Regions from separate parts of the Brevibacillus sp. NPDC003359 genome, predicted to be linked through region 2. Evidence: a T-box and tRNA genes for the amino acid it is inferred to sense, from the RefSeq annotation. Region 2 holds a T-box; the other holds one or more tRNA genes.
What was found. A T-box is a leader RNA that pairs with one kind of tRNA and senses whether it is charged. The one in region 2 lies ahead of ACFYU8_RS10790 (valine--tRNA ligase), so its partner is inferred to be a tRNA-Val.
Positions count from the first base shown of each region.

Region 1: it has a tRNA-Val gene. The T-box ahead of ACFYU8_RS10790 (valine--tRNA ligase) is inferred to sense a tRNA for this amino acid. The anticodon was not compared.

Region 1 covers NZ_JBIAOR010000001.1:1,793,634-1,803,504, forward strand. The annotation lists gene ACFYU8_RS08375 (ABC transporter ATP-binding protein) at 1-223, opposite strand, end outside; gene ACFYU8_RS08380 (hypothetical protein) at 443-616, shown strand; gene pdxK (pyridoxine/pyridoxal/pyridoxamine kinase) at 787-1,614, shown strand; gene rarD (EamA family transporter RarD) at 1,686-2,594, opposite strand; gene ACFYU8_RS08395 (EamA family transporter) at 2,883-3,791, shown strand; gene ACFYU8_RS08400 (DinB family protein) at 3,940-4,407, shown strand; gene ACFYU8_RS08405 (glyoxalase superfamily protein) at 4,404-4,772, shown strand; tRNA gene ACFYU8_RS08410 (tRNA-His) at 4,853-4,928, opposite strand; tRNA gene ACFYU8_RS08415 (tRNA-Leu) at 4,946-5,032, opposite strand; tRNA gene ACFYU8_RS08420 (tRNA-Val) at 5,042-5,117, opposite strand; tRNA gene ACFYU8_RS08425 (tRNA-Glu) at 5,204-5,277, opposite strand; tRNA gene ACFYU8_RS08430 (tRNA-Ser) at 5,282-5,374, opposite strand; gene thiM (hydroxyethylthiazole kinase) at 6,232-7,041, opposite strand; gene ACFYU8_RS08440 (hypothetical protein) at 7,007-7,549, opposite strand; gene ACFYU8_RS08445 (RtcB family protein) at 7,833-9,269, opposite strand; gene ACFYU8_RS08450 (helix-turn-helix transcriptional regulator) at 9,453-9,871, shown strand, end outside.
Region 2 covers NZ_JBIAOR010000002.1:240,932-250,802, forward strand. The annotation lists gene murC (UDP-N-acetylmuramate--L-alanine ligase) at 105-1,487, opposite strand; gene ACFYU8_RS10785 (bifunctional folylpolyglutamate synthase/dihydrofolate synthase) at 1,489-2,862, opposite strand; gene ACFYU8_RS10790 (valine--tRNA ligase) at 2,906-5,578, opposite strand; T-box leader at 5,636-5,877, opposite strand; gene ACFYU8_RS10795 (STAS domain-containing protein) at 5,936-6,262, opposite strand; gene ACFYU8_RS10800 (ATP-binding protein) at 6,370-7,608, opposite strand; gene ACFYU8_RS10805 (PP2C family protein-serine/threonine phosphatase) at 7,636-8,838, opposite strand; gene ACFYU8_RS10810 (hypothetical protein) at 9,087-9,269, shown strand; gene ACFYU8_RS10815 (hypothetical protein) at 9,310-9,871, opposite strand, start outside.

The sequences.
Region 1 (9,871 bases), on a different contig from region 2:
TCTTTGCTCCGCTAACCATGACACTCCCTTCCTCCGGCTTGGTCAAACCCGCAAGCAAATTCAAGAGCGTAGACTTGCCTGAACCCGACGAGCCGCACAGAGCCACGAATTCTCCCTGGTTGATATGAACGTTGATATCAAACAGCACGGGCACTTTAATTTTTCCCGTTCCGTAGCTGTGATTGACCGCTGTCACCGTCAGCTCTCCTGTTGAATTGACCATCGTTTGTCGCACCTCATTCGTTCTTTCAAAATGGAAGCTTTCGTAAACATCACATATTAAAGACGTAACATTTCGCAAAACGTAACGCTCTTTCAGAAACAATTTACGATTTACAGAATAACCATATTTTCTTCAAAAATATGTAACAGCTATGTAACCTTTTGCAGCCCGTTACGTAATACAATGTAGATGTCAACAAACCATGGAGGGTCGAAGAAGATGACTATCTATCGCTTTTTATTTGAAACAGCAACACGCAGATGGGTTGAAATCATCAAGGCACCCAGTATGTTTGAGGCAGCAAAGCAAGCCAAACAACTTGCAACCAAGCGTTCCAAGTCCATGTCCACTACCATAAGCTTCTCTTTCCACCACGCTGCATCTCAAGCATAAATGCACACATACATAAACCGCTTTCCCACTACGGGAGGCGGTTTTTATATTTTGGGGATATTATTGACAGCACGGATTTCTTCCTCTTTAATATAGAGAGAGGCAATACAGCGCATGACAGTATAGATCCGCTTCGATTGTGCAGCGGTATACAAAGGGAGATAATCACAATGACCATGAAGAAAGCACTCACCATTGCAGGTTCCGACACCAGCGGCGGAGCTGGTCAGCAAGCAGACCTCAAAACGTTTCAGGAGCTTGGTGTTTTCGGGATGACCGCCCTCACCGTTATCGTAGCCCAAGATCCACATAACGAATGGTTTCACGAAGTGTTTCCGATCGATGTCGGGATCTTGGAAAAACAAATCGAAACCGTACTTTCCGGAATTGGCGTAGATGCTGTAAAAACAGGGATGCTCGGAACCACTGAACTGGTTGACCTCGCTACCCGTAAAATAAAACAATACGATTTGAAAAATGTTGTCGTTGACCCTGTGATGATCTGTAAGGGTGCAGATGAAGCACTCCATCCAGAAATTGCAGTCAGCCTGCGTGAAGTCTTGCTCCCACACGCGACAGTTGCGACTCCTAACCTGATCGAAGCTGGTATTCTCAGCCAAATGGGCGCACTGAAAAGTGTCGATGACATGAAGGAAGCGGCGAAGCGCATCCACGACTTCGGCACCTCTTATGTCGTTGTAAAAGGCGGCAGCAAGCTTCAAAGCGGCAATGCCGTAGATGTTTTCTATGACGGGAAAACGATCGAGGTATTGGAATCAGAGCGTTTTGAGACGAGCTTTACTCATGGCGCCGGCTGCACGTTCTCAGCTGCAATCTGTGCTGAATTGGCAAAAGGAAGCTCTGTGCACAACGCAGTAGCTGTCGCAAAAGAATTTATTACCGAAGCGATTCGCCATTCGTTTGCGCTCAATAAATATGTGGGACCTACTAATCACGGTGCGTACCGCATGAAAAAGCACGGCGAAGCGATTTTCTAATCACGTGTTGGTAAGCAAAAACTCCTGACCATATCCGAGTCTTTCTCGGCGGGTCAGGAGTTTTCTTATGTTTACGCTTGTTTTTTGATGGCGACCTCATGTTTGATTGGGGCAACTTTTCGATTCATGCGCACGGAAGACACCGTAAATACGATGAGCGCAGACCAGATGAATCCAAAGCTGATGAGATGTGTTTGGGTGAAAGTCTCACCGAACAAGAAAACAGCTGATAGTAGCGATATTGTAGGTGCCAAGTATTGAATGAAGCCCACAACGGAAAGTGGGAGTCTAGTCGTTGCTTGGGCGAACCAGTAGAGCGGCATAGCAGTAGCTATCCCGGCCAGCGTCAACAACAGGAGTTGCCACCACGCTAATGATGTCATCGTCTCCGTCCCATTGACCTGTAGCATCAACAGATAACCGAAAGCAATGGGCGCCACAAACAGCGTTTCCCAAGCCAGCCCGATCATCGCTTCCATCCGGACGACCTTTTTCGCCAGACTGTAAAAAGCAAAGGTCACGGCAAGCGATAGAGAGACCCATGGAATCTCACCATACTGGAAGGTGATGAACAAGACTCCAAAAGCGGCGAGTATAAGCGCGAGCCATTGCCCGGCATGTAATTTTTCTTTTAAGAAAATGACTCCAAGCAGTACGGTGATAAGAGGATTCATGTAGTAGCCAAGACTCGTTTGCATGACTTGATCATTATTCACTGCCCAGATAAAAATGAGCCAGTTTGCACTGATCAGCAGTGAACATATCGCTAATGCTCCAAACATTTTCAAACCAGTAACCGCTCTCCACATACTGCGCCAGCGTTTCGTTACCTGGATAATGATTGCGACAAAAATAATCGACCAGACGATTCGATGGGCGAGTATCTCCCATGCCCCCATTGCCTGAAACAGCTTCCAATAGAGCGGGAGTAACCCCCAAGCCAAATACGCCACTGTTGCGTAAATAATCCCCTGTCTCATCCTTGCTCCTCCAAGTGTTTCGCCTTCTCTTTTTCTATAGACGACTTTTTGAACTTCTTCTCTATGGAGTAGTGTAACGGAAATATGAAAAAACAGCTATGTATTCTCACCAAGTATAAGGGGTCCTTTACACTTTCGTTCGTTACCATATTACCAATGCATGCAGCTAGCTAATTACCTTAGTAGCACAGTGAAGTATAGACAAAAATTTTATTGTACCACTTTTATAGCTGTAGTACAATAGTCATTATTCTTCCGAGTTTAGTCATACGAAAGGAACTTTTACTTATGACATACTGGCGATCTATCTTTTTAGTTTTACTTGGTGCATGTAGCTACGGTGTTCTCTCGATCTTCATGAAGCATGCTTTTCAACTCGGCTTTACACCATTCGAAATGAGCGGGAGCCAATTGATTTTTGGCGGCTTGATCATGACAGTCATGGCCATCTTTTTCTCCAAGCAACGGTTTTCGTTCAAGTATTTGTTGCTTTTGGCACCAGCCAGCCTCATGATGGCCTCAACCAGTCTTTTTTACCATCAGGCTGTTAGCCGAGTCTCTGCTTCACTCGCAATCGTTCTCCTCTTTCAGTTTACCTGGATCGGTGTCTTGCTGGAGGCGATTGTCGATCGCAAATGGCCGACCGCTGAAAAATGGGTGTCTCTGGCTATGCTTGGAGCAGGGACGGTTCTTGCAAGCGGCCTGGGCGAAAGTGGCATTCAGAGCGTAGACATGGTGGGATTGATCTTCGGTCTGCTGTCTGGCGCGACATTTGCCCTGGTTATTTTCTTCAGCGGGCGAATTCTCCCTGGCATGGACCCCTACTTACGAAGCGCGATTTCGATTGGCATGGCAGCCCTGATGCTCTCGATCATTTATCCGCCCACTTTCCTGGTAAATGGTCAACTTCTGCATGGTCTGCTGCCGCTCGGTCTTTTAGTTGCGATCTTCGGTTCGGTCATCCCGATTTTCTGTTTGGCTGTCGGTGTGCCGCGGATCGGCAATGGACTGGCCACCATTTTAAGTGCAGTCGAGCTGCCTACAGTCGTGCTCTTGTCGAGCTTCGTGCTTCAAGAGACTGTCTCTCTCCCTCAATGGGGTGGCGTGTTTATGATTCTCGCTGCCATTTGTGTACCGCAAGTAAAATGGCGGAAACTATTCTCCCCTTCTCGCGCCCTCGAGCAGGAAAGAATGTAACGCAGTTTCCTATACACAGCGTATAAATGGCGTGCAGACGAGCTGATTCTGCACGCTTTTTTTGTTGCTACACCCCTTCTTATAGAAGGAAGGTAGATTCTCTCGCTCGAATGTATTTGCAAAGACTGCCACGCAAAGGGGAAAAGGTATGGAAGAAAAACGTCATAGGGTGCTATTCCAGCAGCTAGAGGATTATCGACAGGAGACATTAAAAGCAATCGATGGTTTGACGGATGAAGATGTGAACCTCATACCCGATAGTTTCTCAAACAATATCTTGTGGAATCTGGGACATATCTATCTCGATCAGTATTTATGGATTGCCCACCTTACAAAAGAAACGATCCCGTTATCCCCTGGCTTCAATGAATGGTTTAACTTCGGGACAAAACCTGCTGACTGGGATACCCCACCACCAAAACTCGCAGTGCTCGTCTCCCTTTTACAAGAACAACCTCAGAAGATACAAGCCGCTTACAAGGATCGATTAGAAGAAGAGTTTCCCGCAACTGAATCCGGCATGCATACGATTGCACAAGTGCTTGTCCGAACGATTTTTCACGAAGCGTTGCATCTCGCATCAATCAACACAATCCGGAGGTTTCTAGGTAAATGAATCAGACGATAACTCCTATTTTTCGTATGTTTGACGTGGATAAGGCAAGAGAGTTTTATGTAGACTTTCTAGGTTTTCAGGTTGATTGGGAGCATCGATACGAGGATCATTTTCCTTTGTATATGCAAATTTCGTCTCCATCGTGCACGATCCATCTGTCCGAGCATCACGGGGATGCTTGTCCTGGCTCAGCGATTCGCGTGCAGGTTGAGAACATTGAGCTTTTTCATCAGTCACTGGTGCGTCAAGGATACAAGTTCGCTTGTCCTGGTCTGGAGGAGACGCCGTGGGGAACGCGTGAAGTGAGCGTGACCGATCCTTTTGGCAATCGCCTTCACTTTTATCAACCTGTCGATCATTCGTAAACGAATACAAAGAAAGCCCAGCAGAAGTTCCTTTACAGGAGCCACTGCTGGGCTATTTCATTTTACTTTTTCATTATAAATGGGGCGATCGATGGGACTTGAACCCACGAGTGCCGGAGCCACAATCCGGTGCGTTAACCCCTTCGCCACGACCGCCATGTATAGGGTTTGTTTGGTGCGGTCGAGAGGACTTGAACCTCCACGGTGTTGCCACCACTAGAACCTGAATCTAGCGCGTCTGCCAATTCCGCCACGACCGCATATAAAAATGGTGGAGGCTGACGGGATCGAACCGCCGACCCTCTGCTTGTAAGGCAGATGCTCTCCCAGCTGAGCTAAGCCTCCAGATACCCCACAAAGTGACGCCAATACAATGAAGCATATTCCGAGTACTTTGCGGGGGCCCCGGATTACTATACGGGATGTTTAAGTGACCCGTAGGGGATTCGAACCCCTGTATGACAGCGTGAAAGGCTGCTGTGTTAAACCGCTTCACCAACGGGCCAAGATGGCGGATGGAGTGGGATTTGAACCCACGAGACGATTCGACACCGCCTACACGATTTCCAATCGTGCTCCTTCGGCCGCTCGGACATCCATCCATCGTGCCTGTAAGCGTTCGCTTCGGCAAGAATTAATCTATCATATTTACAACATGATTTCAAGTGATATTTTGATAGTTTTCCCCTTGTTCGACCTTCGGGTAGAAAAAAGGGAGATTGCCTAAAGCAACTTCACTTTCTGTTTAATATGATACAAGTAGTATCCCTTTACAAAACGGAGTGATGTCAGTTGTCAAAAAGAAATCGCCGTTCAGGAGGCTTGCCCTGTTTGTACGGAAACTGGTGTGGGCCTGGATGCTCCGGGCCAGGTGCGCCGATTGATGACGTCGACAGATGCTGCAAGCGGCATGATGATTGCTATCGAAAGCACGGCTATTTTTCTTGTCATTGCGATCAGGAGCTCGTGCGCTGCCTTCGAAATAAAGTAAACAATTCGACGGAAAAAGGGAGAATGGCCGGACTCATCTCGAATTTTTTCTCTCGTACAGGGTGCTTTCCCAACAATCCTCGCTAATTTATTCTGAATCATTCTCCTTGTCAGTTTTCATACAAAAAACAGTAACAACTTGGACATGAATCAGACATAATTCCCTTGTTTTTCCTTGTATTTTTTTGGTACTCTATTGAATGTCCAAGGAGGGTACGCAGCGTGGAATTGCACATACGAACAGACGCCAGTGTGGCGCTGACGTTAAAGAGAGAAATTATATGTCATGGTATTTCCCGTTTTTATGTCCGTCCATACGATGAAGATCAAGTAGAATTTATATTCCTAGCACTATCAGAGCACCAGAAGAAGCTGCTGTCTTATTCACTACGAAATTACAGCTACTGTCTAACATATCTAGCTTAATCGTTCTACGGCCATTTTTATTCCCCTTTTTCAAGGGGAATTTTTATTCTTTTTTTTCGATGTACCCAAAACGGCGCACTTCGTCTGGTGTCAAGTTATGCAACGCATTCAAAAATTCGATTTGGAAACTGCCAGGACCTGCTCCCGCTGCTTTTTCTGCTGCCAGCTGCGCAGCAACACCGTAGCATACCAATGCCGCAGCTCCTGCAATCAGCCTGTCTTTTGCAACGGCTGCAAACGCTCCCATAACAGATGTTAACAAACAGCCTGTTCCGGTCACCCTTGTTAAGATTGGATGACCATTATGGATCGAGTAAGTCGTTTCTCCATCCGAAATCACATCGACCTTGCCTGTAATTGCGACAATTGTCCTTAGCTTTTGCGCTGCTGTTCTCGCTAGGTCCGCGACATCTCCTCCCGCTTCCTTCGCATCTACACCTTTAATCTCCCAGCGCTCCCCGATGACATTAGCAATCTCGGCAGCATTTCCTCTAATGAAGGTAAGGTCGAGTTCCTGCGCAAGATGTTGACTTGTCTCGGTTCGGTACGATGTCGCTCCCGCTCCCACAGGATCAAACAAAACAGGCACTCCATGCTGATTCGCCGATTTGCCTGCGATCAGCATCGCTTCTATCTCATGCTCATTCAATGTCCCTATATTCAATACAAGAGCTCCGGCGATCTTTGCCATGTCTGCCACCTCTTGTTTGGCATACGCCATGACAGGTGATGCACCAAGGGCTAACAAGCCATTCGCTGTAAAGTTTGTGACAACTACGTTCGTCATGTTATGCACAAGTGGATTATCTTCTCGCACTTTAATTAGTAATTGCCCGATTGTCTCCAGAATCATGCTCGTTACCCCTTTCCTCTTGAACGACGACTCGTGGAATCATCTTGTACACCTCGATGACTTCTCCTAATATAGAATGCTCTTGCATGACGCCAATGATGATATAGGAGTGTTTTAAGATAGGTAGTTCGCGCATGTCAGCTACGATTTTCCACGTTTTCCCATCATCATCCGTCACGCTAGCACTGAAGGAGACTCTTCCCGCCCCTTCCTTCAAGATGTCCACGGCATCAAGGACCCCACATAGTTTCATCCGATCATCTGGATGCATGATCCGGTTTTCCTCGACCCATTTCAGCTTCATTTCTTCTACTTTTAATGTTTTCCATCGATCAAGGAACTCCCAATCCTTGGAATGCGGAAATATATGCTTCGTTTGCTCAAGGAAGGTGTTGTACTCTCCGTGAAGCTGATCTACATAATCATCTACATCCTCAGAAATCACACGAATCGAATCCTCTCCGCATGTCCGGATGTGGTGAGCCAGGTATTTGAAGGACTCGATCATGTCAAAGTTCCCCCAACCCCAGGCCTGTTCGCCGAAAACTCCCCCCCGGGTTCGGCATTTTAGGCAGGTGAAGTAATAGTATGTAGGCATATCTGTTCCCCTATCTCCCCTATTTTGTCTCTCTTTTGGTATCGGTTGAGGAAGCCAAGCAATTTATGTTACATTCGAACCTATTTTTTGAAACTTCTCATGCAATTTGTTCACAATTTAACTTCTATTATTTAGTGTAAGTTAAATCACAAAAGGTGGCTCCCCCCAAAATTTTTCAGGAAGCCACTCTTCATTATACTCCTTTTATGGCAATTAGAGGATTACATTTTGCGACGACAGATGCAAGATTTGCTCCCACAACTGAATCGATGATTTGATCTACATCTTTATAGGCTTGCGGGCACTCATCAAGGATGGAAGCGAGCGAACGGTGATTCACCATGATCTCATCTTCCTGTCCCACACGCATTGCCTGTTCGAATTGATCGATGGTCACTAGTTCCTTGGTTGCCTTGCGAGAACGGGCACGTCCTGCACCATGGCAGATCGAATAAAAGTTTTTGGCTCCGGCATCCGATCCGACCATGATATAGGACGATGTTCCCATAGAGCCTGGGATCAAAGCTGGATGTCCCGTTTCACGGTAAGCCTTCGGATTTTGGAAATGACCTGCCGGCAACGCCTTCGTCGCTCCTTTTCGGTGGACGAGCATCGGTGTGTTGCGGTGGAATTCTTTCAAGGCGTAATTATGCATCAAATCATACAAGACTGGCGTACGCATCTCACTTCCGAATACATCCTGAAACGCCTTCTCCACTGAAAATCCGATCATATGCCGATTCGTTACCGCAAAGTTCAGAGCGGAGTACATCAAATTCAAATACTGTTGCCCTTCCTCGCTTTGGATCGGGGCATATACCAAGCTCGGCTCGGGATTCGTGATCCCCCACTTGTACATGGCTTCCTTGTAGCTTTTGGTATAATCACGCCCTAGCATTGCCCCCCACGCCCGTGAGCCGGAATGAATCATGATGACGACCTGGCCGTCGAAAAGTCCCCACGCTTTCGCAATCTCCCGGTTCTCCTCCGCGATCTCGAGATACTGGATTTCAATAAAGTGGTTACCGCCCCCCAAAGTTCCCAGTTGGCCCCACGCACGACTCCAAGATTTTTGTGGGATTTGCTCAAGGAAAGAATGGTCGAATTCAAATGTGTACTTTTCCACATGCGAGAAAGAACGACTTAGTGTGTCAGGTGCTACTTCTGTGTCCGGAATGTAGTTGCCAGGCAGTCCTTTCAAGCCATGCTTCACCACATCTTCCAAGCGAATATCTGTAAAATGCGTGTTTCCCCGTTCGTTTGTCGGGACGTACGCTTCGATCGCTTCGATCAATGCACGTTTTAGTCTCTTGTCTTTAAGGTCGTCTCGATGCAAGGGAGTCAGATGCACACGCATTCCACATCCAATGTCTGATCCGACGATGGAAGGCGAGACAAATCCATCGGCAAAATTCCAAACCGCTGTCGTCCCAATGCAGGTCCCGACGCCGACATGCGCATCGGGGGTATACGAAAAATAAACATTTCGCGGAATACGCAGATTATTGTCTGCCATTTGATATACGCGTTCACCGAAGCTCGCAAAGACTTCGTCATTCGCAAAAACGTGCACATTTCCATGCTCTAGCTTCACTTCACGATGGTTGTTTCCATGCAAAATTGCTTTCATCATCCATTTCTCCTGTCTTTCACAGCCTGTGCTGTTTTTCTTACCCTTATTTTCCATCGGCGCATCAGTTTTGAACATGGTAAAAGTATTACGAACCTCTTTTTATCATTGACTTCTCTTCCGCCTCTTCGTAATATGAGGACTAATTTGGAAATAAATGACGAATGAATAAGGATGAGTGTAATGGCACGCGAAAGCTTTGACAAAGAGCTGCAATTGCTCCGTCTCCTGTTTTTAACCGCTGGTGCATACAATCGTCAGCAATTGGCCGAGCGGCTTGGGATCTCCGTTCATACCCTAGATAAAACGATAAGAAAGCTAAAAGACATCCAATCGACCTTTTACCAGCATGTAGGCGATGAGGAGAAAAAAGAGTATTACGCACAGCTTCGTTACAACTATTTTGAGGTGACGGACAATTTCTTGATGTTTTTATACCATGCAAAATCATTGAAGGACTCGGAAGTAGAGCGACTGTCGCACATCTTGGAAAAGCTCAGACAGCAACCGCTCTCCATTAAAGACTTGCTGGATACGTTTGTGGATACAGAGCCCGATGAAAAAACAATTCGCCAGGACATGAAATACCTCGAAGAAATTGG
Region 2 (9,871 bases):
TTAAAACATAGGTAGATCATCCTTAGCGGTATTACATCAAAACTTTCCGATAGTAAAAAAGACTTGAAACCCGTAGGCTTCAAGTCTTCAAATGTCGCTATCCGTTATTTTTCAAGCTTTTCAGCCAGCCAGTAAGCGGATTTCCAAATATCTCCTGCACCCATTGTCAACACGAGATCGCCCTCTTGCAATCCTTGGAAGACATGCTCCTGCATTTGTTCCTTTGTCGGAATGTACTGTGCACGCGGGTGACTGTTCGTGCGGATTTTTTGCACCAACACCTCGGAAGTAACTCCTTCGATTTTTTCTTCTCCCGCTGGAGAGTAGATATCCGTGATGATCACTTCGTCCGCTTCTGCAAAGGCACGGCTGAATTCATCCATGAGGAAATACGTGCGTGTGTAGCGTTGTGGCTGAAACACAGCGATCACGCGTCGGCCTGATGCCCTTGCACCACTTAGTGTAGCGATAATTTCCGTCGGATGATGAGCGTAGTCGTCAACGACGAGAACGCCTCGTGCATCCCCGATAATTTGAAATCTGCGCTTGGCGCCGCTAAACGTAGACAGTGCTTTTGCAATTTTTTCAAAGGAAAGGCCAGTATCCAGGCAAACGATGATCGCAGCCAGTGCATTTGCAATATTATGCTTGCCTGGGACTGCGAGCAACAATTCACCCAAAAGCTCATCCTTGTGATAAATCTGGCACTTACTGCAACGATCCCCACACTCAATCGAAGTGGCAGAAAACTGTGCTTGTGCCACAAAGTTCGGATCGACTGCATACGTCACGACCGTTTTTTCGACGGACGGTATGACTTCCCGCACATGTGGATCATCGATGCACAAGATCGCTTTTCCATCCGGTTTGAGATGGCTCAAGAACTGAACATACGCCTGTTTCAAATTGTTGAAGTCGCCATCGAAATGCTCCAGATGATCTGCTTCGATACTCGTCACAATTTCATACATCGGTCTGTATTCCAAAAAGGAACCGTCGCTCTCGTCTGCCTCGGCAATGACATAGTCACTGGTACCTGCTTTTGCATTGGTACCAGCACTCATCAATTCACCGCCGATGATGAAAGTCGGGTCTACACCGCACTCTTCCAGTACGTGAGAGATCATCGATGTCGTGGTCGTCTTGCCGTGTGCTCCGGCTACTGCTACTCCTGTGCGTTCATTCAATATGCGAGCAAGCATTTGGGAACGGTGCATGACCGGAATTCCTAATGCTTGGCCTGCGATCACCTCAGGATTGTCTTTGGAAATACTGGTGGAGTATACGATGCTGTCTGCTCCCTCCACGTGGGCAGCATTATGGCCAATATGAATGACCGCCCCTCTTGCTTCCAGCTTTTTCGCCAAATCATTCATGGCGACATCGGAGCCGGTTACCTTGTATCCAAGGTCGATCAAGACGCGGGCAATGGCACTCATGCCATAACCGCCGATGCCCACAAAGTGGACGTGTTGGGCCTGATCCACCCTATTCACCTGCCTCTTCTACTATAGTGGGAAAGAATGCGCGTACTTGGGCGATGAAGTAGAGCGATCCGCAGACGACCAACCAGTCATCCGCCTTCGCTGATTGCTTCTCCCGCATCCAAGAAAGGAGAAACGCCCGCCAGTCTGGGACTGCATCGAGAAACTCCTGCTCCCAGCCACCGGCTAAAAACGACTCTTGTAAGTTATTGGCTTCGGCTGCACGCGGGAAATCAAAAGTTGTCACATGCAGCTTTTTGATCTTTGACTTTAATGGTGCGAGCGACTCTGCCATTTTGGCAAGCGGCTTATCTGCCAATCCAGAAAAGAGCAAATGCAACCGTACTCCGTCCGGCAACAACCGATCCAGACTGCTTACAAGCGCCTCCATTCCTTCCTGATTGTGTGCCCCATCCAAGATAACCATTGGTCTTGGAGAGATGACTTCTAGACGACCAGGCCAACGCGTTTGTTGCAAACCGCGAGATATTTCTTCTTCCTCCAACAAGAAAGAAAAGTAATTTCGCAGGACATCGATGGTCATTAAGGCAACTGCCGCATTGGTTGTTTGGTGAATTCCATTCATGGTAAGACGGTAGGAGGCTTCCGCTCGACGGTGAATGCTTTTGTAACGAAGCTGTTGTTCACCCAGTCGCTCCTCTACCTGCTCTGCCTGGAAATGCTCACCTATATGGTATAGCGTACTCTTCGTTTGTCTGGCGCGCTCCTCAAAAACCGCGAGAAGTTCCGGCCTGACCTCACCTGTGACTACAGGAACACCCGGCTTGATAATGCCCGCTTTTTCCCGAGCAATTTCTTCCAAGCTTTCTCCCAACACTTGTGTATGGTCCATGCCGATATTCGTGATGACTGAAACAAGCGGAAGGACGACGTTCGTCGAATCCAATCGCCCGCCTAGTCCTGTTTCCCATACGACTACCGCTGGTCTCGCCACTCTTGAGAAATAAAGAATGGCGATCAGCGTAATCACTTCAAATTCGGTAGGAGAACCGAACTCTGTTTCTTGTTCGCATCGGTGTACCCATACCTTGACTTCATTCACCAACTGCAATAGATCTTCTTCCGCGATCATGCTGCCGTTGTAACGGATGCGTTCACGGAAATCAAGCAAATAAGGAGAGGTAAATGTACCTACACTATATCCTGCTTCCATCAGCATTTGCGTCAGGAATGCGCAGGTTGAACCTTTTCCATTGGTGCCAGCCACATGAATAAATGGGATTCTCCGCTCAGGATGTCCTAGTTGCTCCAAAACCCACTGCATTCTCTCAAGCCCCGGCCGTTGACCGAACCTGAGCAGCCCATGCAGCCAGTCGAGCGCTTGCGGGTATTCTACAAACCCTTCTTCTGCATGCATACCACAATGCTCCATTCTCAAAAATATGCGATGGTATGGCGGATCATTCGCCCTTCAATTCGGCAAGTCGTGCAATCACTTTATCCCGCTTATCCATGTAGTCTGCCATCTTCGCTTTTTCCTCTGCGACTACTTTTTCAGGTGCCTTGGCCATAAATCCGGCGTTGTTGAGCTTTTTCTCAATACGCTCCACTTCTCCGCTGAGTGTCGCCACTTCTTTTTCCAGGCGTTTCAGCTCTTGCTCGATATCGATCAAGCCTGCCAGTGGAAGGAACAATTCTGCTCCCGTGATCACAGCAGACATCGCTTTATCAGGCGTAGCCAGATCCAGGCTGATTTCCAGACGCTCAGGGTTGCAGAAACGAGCGAGGTAGTGTTCACCGCGTATCAGGCGCTCAGCGGACAATGCATCGCTTGGCTTGATCAAGAGCTCAATTTTCTTGGACATCGGTACGTTTACTTCTGCACGGATGTTGCGTACGCTGCGGATGATATCCATCAATTGGTTCATTTCGCTTTCTGCTTCAGCAAACATCCATTGTTCATTAACGGTTGGCCAAGGTGCTACTGTGATGCTCTCGCCTTGGTGCGGCAATGCTTGCCAAATTTCCTCCGTGATGAACGGCATGAACGGATGCAACAGCTTGAGCGTTTGATCCAGAACGGTCACCAGAACGGATTGGGTTGTTTTCTTCGCCGCTTCATCTGTACCGTACAATGGCAGCTTCGCCATTTCGATATACCAGTCACACAGGTCATCCCAAATGAAGTTGTAAAGCACACGGCCTGCTTCACCGAATTCAAATGCGTCAGACAGACGGGTTACATCTGCGATTGTCGCTTGTAGACGGGAGAGAATCCATTTGTCTGGTGTAGACAGCTCACCGCTCAAATCGATTTCTTCGTATTTGAAATCAGCCAGGTTCATCAAGGCAAAACGAGACGCATTCCAAATCTTGTTCGCGAAGTTGCGGTTTGCCTCCACCTTTTCCCAATAGAAGCGCTGGTCATTTCCTGGGGAATTCCCAGTCGCCAGCGTGTATCGCAGCGCATCAGCTCCGTACTTCTCAATCACTTCCATCGGATCGACACCGTTGCCAAGTGATTTGGACATTTTGCGGCCCTCAGAGTCGCGAATAATGCCGTGGATCAAGACGGATTCAAACGGACTTTTCCCGGTAAATTCAAGACCTGAAAACATCATGCGAGCAACCCAGAAGAAGATGATATCGTAGCCTGTTACCAGGACATTCGTTGGATAGAAGTATTTCATATCCTCGGATTCTTCCGGCCAGCCCAGTGTCGAGAACGGCCATAGACCAGAGGAGAACCATGTATCGAGAACGTCGTTGTCCTGCTCCAGCTTGCGACTGTGGCAGCTTGGGCACTCCGTCACATCTGTACGGGATACAATCGTTTCATTACAATCTCCGCAATACCATGCAGGAATTCTGTGACCCCACCATAGCTGACGGGAGATGCACCAGTCGCGGATGTTTTCGATCCAACGCAGGTAATTTGTCTTGAAGCGCTCTGGGACGAATTTCACGCTCTCAGGGCTATTTGCATTCTCCAATGCTTCGTCAGCCAGAGGCTGCATTTTTACGAACCATTGGGTAGAAAGGTATGGTTCAACAACGGCATCGCTGCGCTCACTGTGTCCAACCTGATGAATATGCTCCTCGACCTTGAACATCACGCCTTGCTCAGTCAAATCTTTGATGATTTGCTTGCGACATGCAAAGCGATCCAAGCCCTTGTAAATACCTGCCAGCTCGTTCATCGCGCCAGTCTCATCCATGACAACGATTTGTGGCAACTGATGACGAAGACCCAATTCAAAGTCATTCGGATCATGTGCTGGCGTAATTTTTACAGCGCCAGAACCAAACTCAGGATCAACGTAGTCATCTGCTACGATTGGAATTTCGCGTCCTACGATTGGCAAAATCACGGTTTTGCCGATCATGTCCTTGTAACGCTCATCTTCCGGATGTACCGCTACAGCCGTATCACCGAGCATCGTTTCAGGACGGGTTGTAGCTACCTCGATATAACCGGTGCCATCTGCCAATGGGTAACGCATGTGATGCAGCGCACCTTTTACTTCCTTGTAGATTACTTCAATATCGGACAGAGCCGTGCGGGCAGCAGGGTCCCAGTTAATGATGCGGTTGCCGCGATAGATCAAGCCTTTATCGTACAGGCGAACAAATACTTCGCGTACAGCTTGGGACAAGCCTTCATCCATCGTAAAACGCTCGCGGGAGTAATCCAGGGCAAGACCGAGCTTTTCCCACTGCTCACGAATGTGCGAAGCGTAAATGTGCTTCCACTCCCATATCTTTTCCACGAATTTTTCGCGGCCCAGATCATGACGAGAGATGCCTTCTTCACGCAAAGTAGCTTCCACGCGAGCTTGAGTTGCGATTCCAGCGTGGTCCATACCAGGCAAGAACAAAGTGCTGTAGCCTTGCATACGCTTGGTACGCGTAATGATATCTTGCAAAGTCGTATCCAGCGCATGGCCCAAGTGCAATTTACCAGTTACGTTCGGCGGTGGAATGACAATCGTAAACGGACGTTTATTCGGGTCACGTTCTGCCTTGAAAAATTGTTTTTCGATCCAATACGGATACCATTTGTTCTCTGCTGCCTTTGGATCATAGTTCTTCGGCAGCAATTGGTCGATGTCGGTTGTTGGCTGTGTAGACATATACGACTCCTCCTATTAGCATAACTTGCTTTGCAAAAAATAAAAAAACCCTTCATCGCAAAGGACGAAAGGATTATTTTCGCGGTACCACCTTTGTTAACACACGATAAACGTCATGCTTATGGTGTGTTCACTCTGACAAGATAACGGTTGCGAACCGGTTTCGGCTAGGCACATGCTTTCACCGAAAAAACTCCTGGGCGACCTTCAGCCATACGTTACCCTAGAGAATCTCGCAGCAACTGATTCTCCTCTCTGCTAGGGCGTCCTGGCTTACTCTTCCCACTCATCGTTCATATCCTATGTAGTTGTCGTATTGTTAGCTTTCACTATTATATACAATCACGCTGTTTGGCGTCAAACCCGGGTTTCGCCCACTTTTCCAACCGCAATGCCCAGTGCTTCGGTAAAACCGAGCACGCCCAAAATATCGAGAATCTCTTCTCGGACATTGACGATTTCTACCTGTTTACCCATGGCCAACAGTTCTTTCGTAGTAAAAAACAGGCTTCCAATACCGGAAGAATCTACAAAGGAGACACCTTGAAAATCGACGGTAACGGATTGATTTCGCCCTCCATACTGCTGGAGCAATTCACCTACTCGATCTCCTACAGCCATGTCCAACTCTCCGACGAAAAACAAAGTAGCCTGTCCGTTCGCCTCTGTTGCGCGGTAGTCCATGCTCAAACTCCTCTCAATAGGTATCGGTACACCCAATCTGCTCGTCCTTTTACTATATTACCCATTTTCATTCACGTGCAAACATTTGGCGTTTTGGAAATCGTAGCTTAACGAGGAAGGATGCATTCTAAAATAAGCTTCGTACCTGCCAGCGAGCTGCTCAAATAAACACGATCACAGTATTGCAGGATCACGTGAAAACCAGCCCCCAGCGAGTGGCGCGTAGAAAATCCTTGCTGTAGGGTAGCACGCGGGATATCCTCGAGCAAAATTCCTTGCCCTTCATCATGGATCACAGCCCGGCACATCTGCTTGTCATTCGATAGGTATAGCGTAACCACACCACCATTTCCGTGCTTCAACGTATTGGAAGCAGCTTCGTTGACAGCAACGAGAAACTGCAGCAATCGTTTGTCAGAAATGCCTTGTGGTTCCAAAGCTTGCTTGAACAATTTACGCAGTTCTGCAAGCTGCTCCGGTAAACGGATATCGATTGCCAAGAGCTTATGACCTTCCCGAAGCAAGGAAAATAATTCTTCATCACTAAGCAACAATAACTTACTCTCTGTGACCACACCAAGAATATCTCTATAGATCTCCCATTCCCGTCTTTTGCGTTTGCGTTCTTCTGCAATGACGGCGGTGACATCAATCAAGGCGATTCCACAGGTCCGATCTGGCAGTACAGATGTGTATAGTTCAAACACCTTTGTGCCATCAGCAGTGACAATCTGCTCCCTCACAGGTCCACCCGATCCAGCCGCTTCTTCGACCAGTCGTTGCATTTCTCGCTCTACTTCCGAATTTGCGCGAACGTCACCCAACGGACGTACTTTCCCTTCATCGTAAAGATAGAGGAAAATGGTCTCGATCTGACGCAATATCGACAGCTTCTGAATCTCTTGTTTTATTAATCGCCCCCGCTCGTCGTCTCGATCCCTCCAATGTAACAAGACGTCTGCCGGGTCCAATTCGCCACTCATGTGCCACGTATGAAATTCTTCCAGGAGCAATCGCTCCAAAACATCTTCCCGTCGCAAAACTTTTTCGATATCGATAATGTAGTAAGGATCACCTGCGATACCACGCAATCCGCTACCGATAATTCGGAAATCATAGGCGAGCTCTATTTCTATGCGTCCGTGCAAAACATGATCAGAACTGCTTAACCCAATGGTCGTCCGACTCACTGCTACCAGCTTCGCTTGGAACGATTCCATCGTTGCCAGGTTCGTCACCTTTACAGTGCGGGGCGGAACTACTTTGCTCGCTGCACCGCCAGAACGTAGTGCGACAAGGCAATTATCACAAGTGGGATTGTCCGGACAACGCTCACACAAAATCACAGTTCATCCTCCTATTCACTGGCGCAACTACACGAGGGCTATACTCTCTTCAGGCTCAAATTGAAGAATCAACACAGAAATATCATCCGTTTGTTGTCCCTGCTGTGTTATCCCCATTAAGTAGGCCTCAACTCGATTCATCGACTCCTGCTTACTATCACCAGGCATATTCAATAAGGAGGACAGTTCTTCTAGCCAATGCCTACTGCCTCGAAACACTTCTTTTCTCCCTGTATCCAGCAAACCATCTGTGTAGAGCAATAGCATGCCCTCTTCTTCTAAGGGTACCTCCTCCATTTGATACGTGCTATCGGGCAAAAGCCCTAGGCCGACGCCACCCTTGCTAGCTAAAACGGTTTGATTCGACTTGGACAAATAAAAAGGCTGTGGATGTCCTGCCCTCCCAAATCGAATTTTGTGTTCCACCTCGTCATAGACAGCAACCAGCATCGTAATGTAAGAACGGGTTTTCACCAAATCTGCATAAAGCAACTGATTGAGTCTTTCTAAAATCTCATCCGGCGAATAGCTGGACTGCAAAACCTGTCGTGCGGCAATCCTAATTCCCGTTGCCCAAATACTGGCCAAAAAACCATGCCCGGACACATCCGCAATCATGAAACAGGTGTAGCGATCATTGATTTGTCGATAATCGATGTAATCTCCGCCTACATAATCGACTGGCACGTAAACCGTTCTTGTTCGCAACCTGGTTAACTGCAATTCTTCTGTGGGAATGAGCATCGACTGCATGCGTCTAGCCAGCTTCATCTCCATCTCGATTTCATGCTGCCCTGATGACTGGTCCTGTTGACACCTGAGGATCAACGCCCGAATGTTCACGAGGAGTAGCCCATAAAAAGATTTCTCCAGTTCCTTTAGTTCACGGTCATTGACGTTACTCTGGGCGAACAAGTGGACATAGCGTGGTGTTTGAGCTGTGTCACACTGTTCCGAGACAACAATGCGTTCTTCTATTTCGCGCTTCACTTTTGCGCTCTCTTTACTGCCACGCTCGATCTGAAAATAGACAGCACCTTGAGCCGATTCAAACGTGATCGAAAGGAAGCAAGGCTTGTCCATTTTCACGAACCACGTATCGACCAACTCTTCTATAAATGGCATGAGACTCTCATAATTGACTTGGCGGTTGCTTTGCTCATTGCTGGTCATTACCAGATACTCGTAATTCTGTTTCAATTCCATAAGTTTGACCAATTGATGATTCATCCCCGAGCCACTCCCATACACACTTTAGCATAATTCTTTCTTTCGGGAATTGCGAAAAGGGTTATGGCAATTTTCAAAAACATTATGATCACCTTTATTCGTTCGTCCTAGCCTTCCTGCCCTACACCTTCCCTTTTCAGGCAGGATTCAAACCACTATCTACCTTAATGAAAATGTTTTAGGCATTTGCTCAAGGTTGTAGACACTGTCCAAAGTTGCTGCGCATATGCTGGAATGAGGTGATTGTGATGAATTTTCGTTGGAAGTATAACCCCACGTATTTACGGATCAAATACGGATGCAAACAGGTGCTCTTTCCGTTATTGGTTTTTCAGTTTATCCGAACGATTGTGTTTCCTACCTCTTTTGATGTCATCCTTCTCGGTTTGCTAGCCATGCTCTATGTTGCCATCTCCCTCGAATGGTTATAAAAAAAGAAAAACAACGCCCCACGCGGTGAGACGTTGCTCATTAAAAGGCTTGCTGGACCCAACGATGCAGGCGCATCAGGCGGTCCATATCTTTTTCAAAACGTTGGACAGCGTAAAACTCGCTCCATTCGCGGGGATGATGATAATAAATATCCAAGTCCCTCATGATTCTCTCCGGGTAGGACAGAAACGCAGCCATCAGTTCAATTTCTTCCGGTTGCAGAGGAAATATCTCGGCGTAGCGATGGAATAGCTGAGAAGCCCCAGCCTCATCCCCCGCCATTTGAAAATAGGTACGATAAAATAGCGTCAAATCGCGTACGGGTGTATCGAAGCTCGCACGATCAAAATTAAGGAGCCTTCCTTTACCCGATCGATCTGGCACAATATGCTCAGGATTCGGGTTACCATGGATCAAGGATAAGCGAAAATGCGCGTGCGTCTCATGCCGCTCTCGCCAATCGATCAATAAGTCTGTCGCTGTTTGAGCCATTTCCTCAATAAACTCCTTGTTCGCCAAAAACACCAGATCAAAAGGGGACGGATATTTGCGTTCTTGCGCAAGGCTTGCTGCCTTATTAATCTGGTCTTGCCAATATTGC